2 regions of the Micromonospora sp. CNZ295 genome follow, and region 1 is predicted to be linked to the other one. Evidence: riboswitches for the same ligand, from Rfam matches in the RefSeq annotation. Region 1 holds a riboswitch; the other holds the start of a gene.
The links. Region 1 has a riboswitch for cobalamin ahead of EV376_RS14125 (ribonucleoside-diphosphate reductase subunit alpha). Riboswitches for the same ligand answer to the same signal wherever they lie in the genome.
Positions count from the first base shown of each region.

Region 1 (5,044 bases):
CCGTGCCGGTCCACGGTGGCCTGCAGCTCGCGGGTCATGAGGTTCTCGGCGTCGCCCATCCGGCCCTCCCGCAACAGCGCGAAGGCCACCTCGACCGGGGTGGGGGGTGTCGTCACGAGCCGCAGTTTAGGGCCTGCCGACCGGTGTTCGCGTACCCGCGGGAACCCTGGCGAGGCTCCGCCTGGCGGGTCCGCGGCCGGTTCGCACCAGGTCAGTCGCCGCTGTACCCCACGAAGTGAATGGTGTGCGGCACGGTGCCGTCATACCCGATCACGTACCGGCCGTACCATCGCTCGAGGCCGGTGAGGGTGCCGTTCTCGATCGCCTCGGCGACCGCGGTGGTGGCCGGTCGGCGGCTGCCGAACAGCTCGTCCAGTTCCTCGGCCGGCACCGGTGCCACCATGTGCGGCGCCGAGGTGGCCGAGACCCCGGTCATGTCGATGATTGAGTGGGTGCCGGAGAACGGCTGCGACTCCAGCAGCGAATCGGGGCCGGTCACCTCGATCTGCGCAGCGTGCCAGGCGTCCCGGGACATGGTGTCGTCGGGTTCCCAGTCGTCGTCGCCGAACACGTCGGCCATGCTCTTCCGGGTCTCGGCGAGGTCCCACGCGACGTAGTCCTCCTCACTCATCGAACGCGCCTGGCTGTCCGGCTCGCTGCGATAGAACGCGCCCCGGGCGTACGCCTCGCGGCGGGCCTGCTGCAACGCGCCATCGAGATCCCGCTGATACGGCACCTGCCAGCTCCACGCCGATGCGCCCACCCTGCCCCCGTCCCCTTGTCACCGGGCCGGAAGCGTACTGCATCCGGCCGATCTGTCCGGCCGCCGACCGGGGGGCACCAGCTGGCAGGAAGGCGTGGGTGAGCAGATCCGGTCGGATCAGGCGCGGTGGTCCAGGTGATCGGCCTCCGCACGGGCCAGTTGCGCGTCGGATCGCAGCCCGACGACGCCGGCGTAGTCCGCGAACCGCCGCAGGTGCAGGATCAGTGCCGGCCGGGCTCCGTCGGGGTCTTCCGCGGCCCACCGGCGGGCCTCCGCCAACGCGGTGCGCTGTGCCCGCAGCGCAGCGCTGCGCTGGCCGCCGGCCTGCCAGCGCGCCTGGGCCAGCGCGCCCCAGGCCTCGGACAACGCACGGGCGTCGCCGGACTCGCGGTACCGCTCGATGTCGGCCTCGGCCCGCTCGGCGCGGGCGAGAGCGGCGGCGCGGTCGGCGCTCGGCGGCGCAGCCGCTCGGGGCTCATCCGGTACCTCGCGCGGGCGTCCGGTCACTACCGCGAGGACCACCGCCAGAAGCCACCGTCGGCGTCGCTGGCGGCGTAGCTTCCGATGCTGGCGCGCGATCGCCGCCGGGAAGGGCGGGAGACGGCGCGAGACGACGTCGTGGCGTTGCAGCAGTTCGAGTAGGTGGATGTATCGCAGGCGACCCGGGACGCTTCCCCAGGCGTTGACGGCGAACAACCACAGGTCGCGATGCGCGTGCTCCTTGAGCTCCTCGTGGCGTCCGCTGGCGGCGAGCGCCTCGAACAGCAGGCCGCTCGCCCGGAGCCGCGGGGTCCCCTCGGCCGCCGCGTACGCCTCGCGTAGCGGAGCGACGGCCTCCTCGGCCCGACCACGCCGCAGCAGAAGCTCGGCGTACACCAGCAGCGGTGCCGCCGGACGCGGCGCCGGCAGTGCCCTGACCTCGGCGACCAGCCGCTCGGCCAGCGCCGATGCCTGGTCGGCGCGGCCGGCCTGATCGAGCAGCGACGCGGTGACCGCGACGTCGGCCATGCCCGCGGCGCCGGAGGCCCGACCGCAGTGGGACAGGCATTCGTCGACATCGCGTGTCGCCTCGGCCGTGCGCCCCCGGACGTGCAGACACACGGCCCGGACGGCGAGGGCCCGGGCCATCGCCGCGGGGTGCCGCTCGGCGTCGGGTCGCCGCACCGCGACCGCCTCGTTGGCCGCATCGATCGCCCACGGGTGCCGGCCGGCTCGGGACCACTGCAGCGCCCACGCTTCGTGGCGCCGTGCCACCCGTTGCCGGCGCGCCTGCCGCATCCGCCCACCCCCGGTCGCAACCGTAGGGTGTCCACGCCAGCCACGTTGGCCCAGCCAGGTCGAAGGTCAAGCATGCGAGACACCGCGGGTGCCGCGACGCGCCGGCTGCGGCGCGACGGGCTGCGAGCGCCGTCAGTGCAGCAGGTACGCGGTCAGCCGGTCGGCGAGCTGCCTCGGCTGGCTGAGCGCCACGGAATGGCCACCGTCGATCTCGTCGGGGGCGACGCCGAGCCGGTCGGCGGCCACCCGACGCTGGAAGTCCGGCAGGAAGAACTGGTCCTCGCGAGCGATGAGCACCTTCGTCGGCACGTCCGGCCAGGCGTCCAGGGGCCACGGCTCGTTCCCCTCGGCGCTGACCTGCTCCCGGCCGTGCGCCGCAGCCTCCGCGACGATCCCGGTCGGCACGCCGTTGTAGAACTGCTGCTCCTCGCTGAGCCCCTCCGCGCCGCGGTAGCCGGTGTTGTCCCACCAGTCCCCCGGCTTCTCCCCCGGCCGCGGGATCATCGGCGTGAGCAGGACGAGCAGCCGCACCGGCAGCTGGTCGGCGATCAGTGGCGCGGTGAACGCGCCGTACGAGTGCCCGACGACCACCAGGTCGCCCCGGTCGCCGATCGCGTCGACGACCGTCTCGCAGAACTCGGCGAACCCCGCCGACCGGTCCTCGATCGGCAGCTCCGGCACCACCACGTCGTGGCCGCGGCCGACCAGCTCGGGGACCAGCGGATGCCAGTCCCAGGCGCTGCCCCCGCCGCCGTGGATCAGAACGAAAGTCGCCATGCCCCGGAGCCTCACACACCGGTACGACAGCCGGCCGCACCGGTGTCGCCGCGGCACCCGCACGGCGGCGCCCGATCGCCCCGGACACGCTGACGCGACATCTGGTGTTGTCACCTCGGCGGGAGCGGCATATATGGTGTCTCACGCAGCTGGTTCGGCCGCTCTGACGGCGGTCGAGGCAAGAGGGAACCCGGTGTGAGTCCGGGACTGCCCCGCAGCGGTGAGTGGGAACGACCGCCGTCATGAAGCACTGGGCCGCACGGCCTGGGAAGCGACGGCCAGTAGGCGACCGGCCTGTCCGGTGCTGCCCGCGAGTCCGAAGACCTGCCAGCGCGCCGCGTACCGACCGGTGCGCGGCGGTCGGCGGCCGCGCGGGACGGCCGACGCCAGAGCCGGACGAGCGGCCAGCCGCCGCACGCCCAGTGGCGTCCACCCGCGCACCGACGACCTTCGTCGAAGGGTACGGAGGAGCCATGACGGTCGTGCGGGAGAGACCCGGGTCCGGGCCGGAGCAGCGCCGGCAGACGATGCGGGTCCGAAAGCGCAGCGGCGAGACCGAGCCGGTGGACGTCAACAAGATCGTCAAGGCGGTGGAGCGCTGGGCCGTCGACCTGGCCGAGGTGGACCCGCTACGGGTCGCCACGAAGACGATCAGCGGCCTGTACGACGGGGCCACCACCGCCGAGCTGGACAGGCTGTCGATCCAGACGGCGGCGGAGCTGATCGGTGCGGAGCCGCAGTATTCGAGGCTGGCGGCACGGTTGTTGGCCGCGTTCGTGGACAAGGAGGTACGCGGCCAGGGCGTGGCGAGCTTCAGCCAGTCCGTCCGGTACGCCCACGGCCTGGGACTGATCGGCGACGACACCGCCGCGTTCGTGGCCCGCAACGCCCGCAAGCTCGACGACGCCGTCGACCCGGCCGGCGATCTCCGGTTCGAGTACTTCGGGCTGCGTACCGTCGCCGACCGGTACCTGCTGCGCCATCCCGAGTCCCGGCTGGTGGTGGAGACACCGCAGTACTGGCTGCTGCGGGTCGCCTGCGGGTTGTCCGAGGCGGCGGTCGAGGCGGTCGAGTTCTACCGCCTGATGTCCTCGCTGGCGTACCTGCCCAGCTCGCCGACGTTGTTCAACTCGGGCACCCGGCACCGGCAGATGTCGTCGTGCTTCCTGGTCGACTCGCCCCGTGACGAGCTGGACTCGATCTACGAGCGGTACCACCAGGTCGCGAAGTTGTCGAAGTTCTCCGGCGGCATCGGCATCGCCTGGTCCCGGGTCCGTGGCCGGGGCGCGCTGATCCGCGGCACGAACGGCCGCTCGAACGGCATCGTGCCGTTCCTGAAGACCCTCGACGCGGGCGTGGCGGCGGTCAACCAGGGCGGCCGGCGCAAGGGGGCGGCGTGTGTCTACCTGGAGCCGTGGCACCCGGACATCGAGGAGTTCCTCGAACTGCGGGACAACACCGGCGAGGAGTCCCGGCGTACGCACAACCTCAACCTGGCCAACTGGATCCCCGACGAGTTCATGCGCCGGGTCGAGGCCGACGGCGACTGGTCGCTGATCGACCCGTCCGACGCGCCACACCTGCCCGACCTCTACGGCGAGGAGTTCGACGCCGCCTACCGCGTCGCGGAGAAGAAGGCGGTGCGGACGGTCCGGGCCCGGGACCTGTACGGGCGGATGATGCGCACCCTGGCGCAGACCGGCAACGGGTGGATGACGTTCAAGGACCGGTCGAACCAGCTGTCCAACCAGACCGCCGCACCGGGCAACACGATCCACCTGTCCAACCTGTGCACCGAGATCCTCGAGGTGAACAGCGACACCGAGACGTCGGTGTGCAACCTCGGCTCGGTCAACCTCGGTGCCCATGTCACTCCGGACGGAGTCGACTGGGCGAAGCTGCGAGCGACCGTACGCACCGCGGTCGTGTTCCTCGACCGGGTGATCGACACCAACTACTACCCGGCGGCGCAGGCCGCGGCGTCGAACCCGCGCTGGCGCCCCGTCGGGCTCGGTCTGATGGGCCTGCAGGACGCGTTCTTCATCCTGCGCCTGCCGTTCGACTCGGCCGAGGCGAGACAGCTCTCCACCCGCGTACAGGAAGAGATCTTCCTGACCGCGCTGGAGACCTCGGCCGGCCTGGCCGAGCGGTTCGGCCCCCATCCGGCGTACGCCGAGACCCGCGCCGCCCGCGGTGAGCTGCACCCCGACCTGTGGGGCGTGGAAC
Region 1 covers NZ_SHKZ01000001.1:2,973,156-2,978,199, reverse strand. Annotated here, with positions in the region: gene EV376_RS14145 (tetratricopeptide repeat protein) at 1-116, opposite strand, end outside; gene EV376_RS14140 (hypothetical protein) at 212-736, opposite strand; gene EV376_RS14135 (hypothetical protein) at 881-2,041, opposite strand; gene EV376_RS14130 (alpha/beta hydrolase) at 2,174-2,818, opposite strand; cobalamin riboswitch at 2,952-3,164, shown strand; gene EV376_RS14125 (ribonucleoside-diphosphate reductase subunit alpha) at 3,292-5,044, shown strand, end outside.

Region 2 (5,044 bases), 1.6 Mb from region 1:
GAGGCCCAGCGCCCCATGACGTACCACGGGGTCTGGTCGCCGGTGTTGTAGGTGCCCTGCATCTCGATCTGGATCCAGGTGCCGGCCGGGGTCTCCGCGTTCCAGGAGGCGATCAGCTCGGTGGCGTCGAACCCGACCCGGGTCATCGGTCCGGTCCAGGTCGCGTACTCCCAGGTGCGGGTGGTCCCGGTGTGCGGGTCGGCGTAGGTGGTGGTCCCGGCCGGGCGGTCGAGGGTCAGGCCCGGGCGGGCGCCGGGCACCGCCCGCGTGCCGGCGTGGGTGCCGCGACGCCAGTCGGGGTAGCGGGACCACTCGTGGAAGGTGATCTGTTCGTCGTGGACGACCGGCCGGCCGGCCGGGGCCGCGAGCGGCGCCGCGCCGGCGGGTGTCGTCGTGCCGAGGAGGGCGAGCGCGGTGAGGCCGGCGAGGGCGGCCGCGCCCAGACGTCGTCTGTGCATCGGTACTCCACGGGAGAGGTGGGGCATCGTCGCCGGTCAGTCTCTCGCCTGGAGGGAAGTTTCGCTATAGGTCGACGGACCGAAAATACTTGCCGATGCGAGGATCAGGCTGGCATGGAAAGTAGAGATGGATGGATGTTGATATGACCATGTGACGGGTGGTGGAGTGTGCCCACCCGCGGGAAAGATCTCCCGCGCCGCCCAGGAGGTTGTCCATGGCCTTCCGCACCCCCACCCTCCGCCGCCGCCTCGCGCTCGTGTTCGCCGTGGGGCTCGGCACGCTCACCCTCGCCGCGCCGCCGGTCTCCGCGAAGCCGAGCCCGGACCGCTCCGGCGAGCCGGCCGCCACCCAGTACCGGGTGCTCGGCCCGCGTACGGTGGCCGACCGCACCGCGGTCGCCCGCACCGGCGCGGCGATCGACTACTCCGAACACGGGGTCCTGCACGTCTCCGCCACCAGCGCCGAGGCCGCCGCCATCACCCGCCTGGGCTTCCGGCTCGAGGCGGTCGCCGCACCGCCCACCGACCGGGGCCACGAGCACGCCGACGGTGAGCTGGGCACCCTCGACTTCCCGCCCGCCGACTCCGCCTACCACAACTACGCCGAGCTGACCGCCGCGGTGAACAAGGTGGTCGCCGACCACCCCACCATCGCCCGCAAGATCAGCATCGGCACCTCGTACGAGGGCCGGGACCTGATGGCGGTGAAGATCTCCGACAACGTCGCGACCGACGAGAACGAGCCGGAGATCCTCATCAACGCCCAGCAGCACGCCCGGGAGCACCTGACCGTCGAGATGGCGGTCTACCTGCTCAACCTCTTCACCGACAGCTACGGCAGCGACTCCCGGATCACCAACATCGTCAACAGCCGGGAACTCTGGATCGTGCCGACGGTCAACCCGGACGGCAGCGAGTACGACATCGCCACCGGCTCGTACCGCTCCTGGCGGAAGAACCGGCAGCCGAACAGCGGCTCGTCATACGTCGGCACCGACCTGAACCGCAACTGGTCGTACCAGTGGGGCTGCTGCGGCGGCTCCTCCGGCTCCACCTCGTCGGAGACCTACCGGGGTCCGTCGGCCTTCTCCGCGCCGGAGACCCGGGCGCTGCGCGACTTCGTCAACAGCCGGGTGGTCGGCGGCGTGCAGCAGATCAAGGCCAACATCGACTTCCACACCTACTCCCAGCTGGTGCTGTGGCCGTTCGGCTACACGTACAACAACACCGCCCCGGGGATGAGCGCCGACCAGTACAACACCTTCGCCACCATCGGCCAGCAGATGGCCGCCACCAACGGCTACACCCCGCAGCAGTCGAGTGACCTCTACATCACCGACGGCGACAGCATCGACTGGATGTGGGGGCAGCACGGGATCTGGGCGTACACCTTCGAGATGTACCCCGGCTCGGCCGGCGGCGGCGGCTTCTACCCGCCCGACGAGGTCATCCCGCGCGAGACCTCGCGTAACCGCGACGCGGTGCTGATCCTCGCCGAGTACGCCGACTGCCCGTACCGGGCGATCGGCAAGCAGAGCCAGTACTGCGGCGGCGGTGGCGGCGGCACCACGGTCTGGTCGGACACCTTCGAGACCGCGACCGGCTGGACGATCAACCCGAACGGCACCGACACCGCGACCACCGGCCAGTGGGAGCGGGGCGCCGCGCAGGCGACCACCTCCAGCGGCGCCAAGCAACTCACCCCGTACGCGGGCAGCAACGACCTGGTCACCGGCCGGCTCGCCGGGACCGGCGCGGGTGACTACGACATCGACGGCGGCGTGACCAGCGCCCGCTCCCCGGCGGTGACCCTGCCGTCGAGCGGCACGCTGACGCTGTCCCTGGCGTGGTACCTGGCACACGGCTCGAACGCGTCCTCGGCCGACTACTTCCGGGTCAGCGTCGTGCACAACGGCGGCACCACCACCCTGCTCAACCAGGCCGGCGCGGCGACCAACCGCAACGGTTCCTGGGCGGTGGCGAGCCTGAACCTGACCCCGTACGCCGGCCAGTCCGTCCGGATCCAGGTGGAGGCGGCGGACGCCTCCGGAGCCAGCCTCGTCGAGGCCGCGGTGGACAACGTCACCATCACCGCCTCCTGAGAACAGGTGGGGCCCCGCCCCGCCCCCCGGCGGGGCCCCACCTCCACCCACACCTCAGTGGGGACGGTCCGGAGGGTGCGCTACCGTCTTACCGACCAGCCCGCAGCGAAGCCGGTGTGAAACCGGCGCTGTCCCGCAACTGTGATGCCCCGAGACCCGGGGACGAGCCAGGTCGCCTGCGGTTGGTCGCGAAACGCGCTCTCGAGGAAGGGCGCCTCGCGGACGGGCGCCCCGGCTCCCTGTCGGCGAAGCACCAGATCCTCGACCGACAGGAGGACCGATGTCCAGACGTACCCCCCGGCTCTTCGCCGCGGCCCTCGCGGTGGCCGCGCTCGCCCTCGGCGCCTGCGCCGAGAAGACCTCCGACACCCCCGCGGCCGGCGGCAGCCCGTCGGGCGCCGCCGCCTTCCCGGTGACCGTCGGCTCGCTGACCCTCGACAAGCAGCCGGAGAAGATCATCTCGCTGGCGCCGACCGCGACCGAGATGCTCTTCGCGATCGGTGCCGGCAAGCAGGTGGTCGCCGTCGACGACCAGTCCAACCACCCGGCCGAGGCGCCGAAGAGCGACCTCTCCGGCTTCCAGCCGAACGCCGAGGCCATCGCCGCCAAGAGCCCCGACCTGGTCGTGCTCTCCGACGACCGCAACAAGGTCGTGGAGCAGCTCACCAAGCTGAAGATCCCGGTCTTCCGCACGCCGGCCGCCGCCACCCTGGACGACACCTACCGCCAGCTCACCGACCTGGGCGCGCTGACCGGGCACCCCACCGAGGCCGCCGACGTGGCCCAGCGGATGAAGGACGACATCGCGAAGCTGGTCGCCGACCTGCCGCAGCGCCCGGCGAAGCTCACCTACTTCCACGAACTCGGCCCGGAGCTGTACACGGCCACCAGCAAGACCTTCATCGGCTCGATCTATGCGCTCGCCGGCCTGGCGAACATCGCCGACCCGGCCGACGCGGACGGCAAGAGCGCGGGCTACCCGCAACTCTCCCAGGAGATCATCGTCCAGGCGAACCCGGACTTCGTCTTCCTCTCCGACACCAAGTGCTGCCAGCAGAGCGCGGAGACGGTCAAGGCCCGGGCCGGCTGGGCGGGGATCACCGCGGTGAAGAACAACCAGATCGTCGAGCTCGACGACGACATCGCCTCCCGCTGGGGGCCGCGGGTCGTGGACCTGCTGCGCACGATCATCGAGGCGACCGCCAAGGTGCCCGCGTGACGGTCGCCGGAACCTTCCCGTGCAGCAGGCGTTGAGGAGGGGCCCGTCCAGCCCGCCGGCCGCGGCGCCGCAGACGTCCCGGCCGGCGGGCCTCCGCCCGCGCTGGCTGGTCATCGGCGTGGCCGCGGTGCTGGTCGCCCTGGTCGCGGGCGTGTCGCTCGGTCCGGTCAGCCTGCCGCCCGGCAGCGTCGCGGTCGAGCTGCTCAACCTCCTTCCGGGGGTGCGCCTCGACAGCGGGCTGACCGAGCGGGAGATCGCCATCGTCACCGAGCTGCGGCTGCCCCGGGCCGTGCTCGGGCTGCTGGTCGGCGGGCTGCTCGCCCTGGCCGGCGGCGCCTACCAGGGCGTGTTCCGCAACCCGCTGGCCGATCCGTACCTGCTCGGCGTCGCCGCCGGGGCCGGGCTGGCGGTCACCGTGGCGATCACCGCCGGAGTGGGGGCCGGTGGCGCGATCACCGGGCTTCCGGTCACCGTCCCGCTGGCCGCGTTCGTCGGCGCGATCGGGGCGGTCCTCATGACGTACCTGCTCGGGTCGTCCGGTGGTCGGGGCCGCTCCCCGGCGACCCTGATCCTGGCCGGGGTGGCGGTCGCCGCGTTCCTCTCCGCCGGGCAGACCTACCTCCTGCAGCGCAACTCGGACAGCATCCAGCAGGTCTACTCATGGCTGCTCGGCCGGCTCGCCACCGCCGGCTGGCACGACGTCCGGCTCGTCCTGCCGTACTTCCTGCTCACCGCCGTGGTGGTGCTGCTGCACCGGCGCGAGCTGGACGTGCTGTCGGTCGGTGACGACGAGGCGACCAGCCTGGGCCTGCACCCGCAACGGTCGCGCTACCTGCTGATCGCCGCCGCCTCGCTCGGCACCGCGGCCGCCGTCTCCGCGTCCGGGCTGATCGGGTTCGTGGGGATCATCGTGCCGCACACCGTGCGGCTGCTCGCCGGGTCCAGCTACCGGGTGATCCTGCCGCTGTCCATGCTCTTCGGCGGGGCGTTCCTGACCCTGACCGATGTCATCGCGCGGACCGCCGCCGCACCGGAGGAGATCCCGATCGGCGTGGTCACCGCCCTGCTCGGCGGCCCGTTCTTCGTCCTGGTCCTGCGGACCACCCGGCGGGGGGTGGTCGGGTGAGCGGCGACTCCGCCCCCGCCGTGGCGGTGCGGGACCTGCACGTCCGGCTGGACGGCGTACCGATCCTCGCCGGTGTGGACCTGACCGTCGCGCCCGGCGAGTGGGTCACGGTGATCGGTCCGAACGGCGCCGGCAAATC
Region 2 covers NZ_SHKZ01000001.1:1,413,126-1,418,169, forward strand. Annotated here, with positions in the region: gene EV376_RS06745 (C39 family peptidase) at 1-458, opposite strand, end outside; gene EV376_RS06750 (M14 family metallopeptidase) at 674-2,560, shown strand; cobalamin riboswitch at 2,627-2,758, shown strand; gene EV376_RS06755 (ABC transporter substrate-binding protein) at 2,841-3,779, shown strand; gene EV376_RS06760 (iron ABC transporter permease) at 3,811-4,905, shown strand; gene EV376_RS06765 (ABC transporter ATP-binding protein) at 4,926-5,044, shown strand, end outside.
Region 2: it holds a riboswitch for cobalamin, as region 1 does, so the genes downstream of both, EV376_RS06755 (ABC transporter substrate-binding protein) here and EV376_RS14125 (ribonucleoside-diphosphate reductase subunit alpha) in region 1, are expected to answer to the same signal.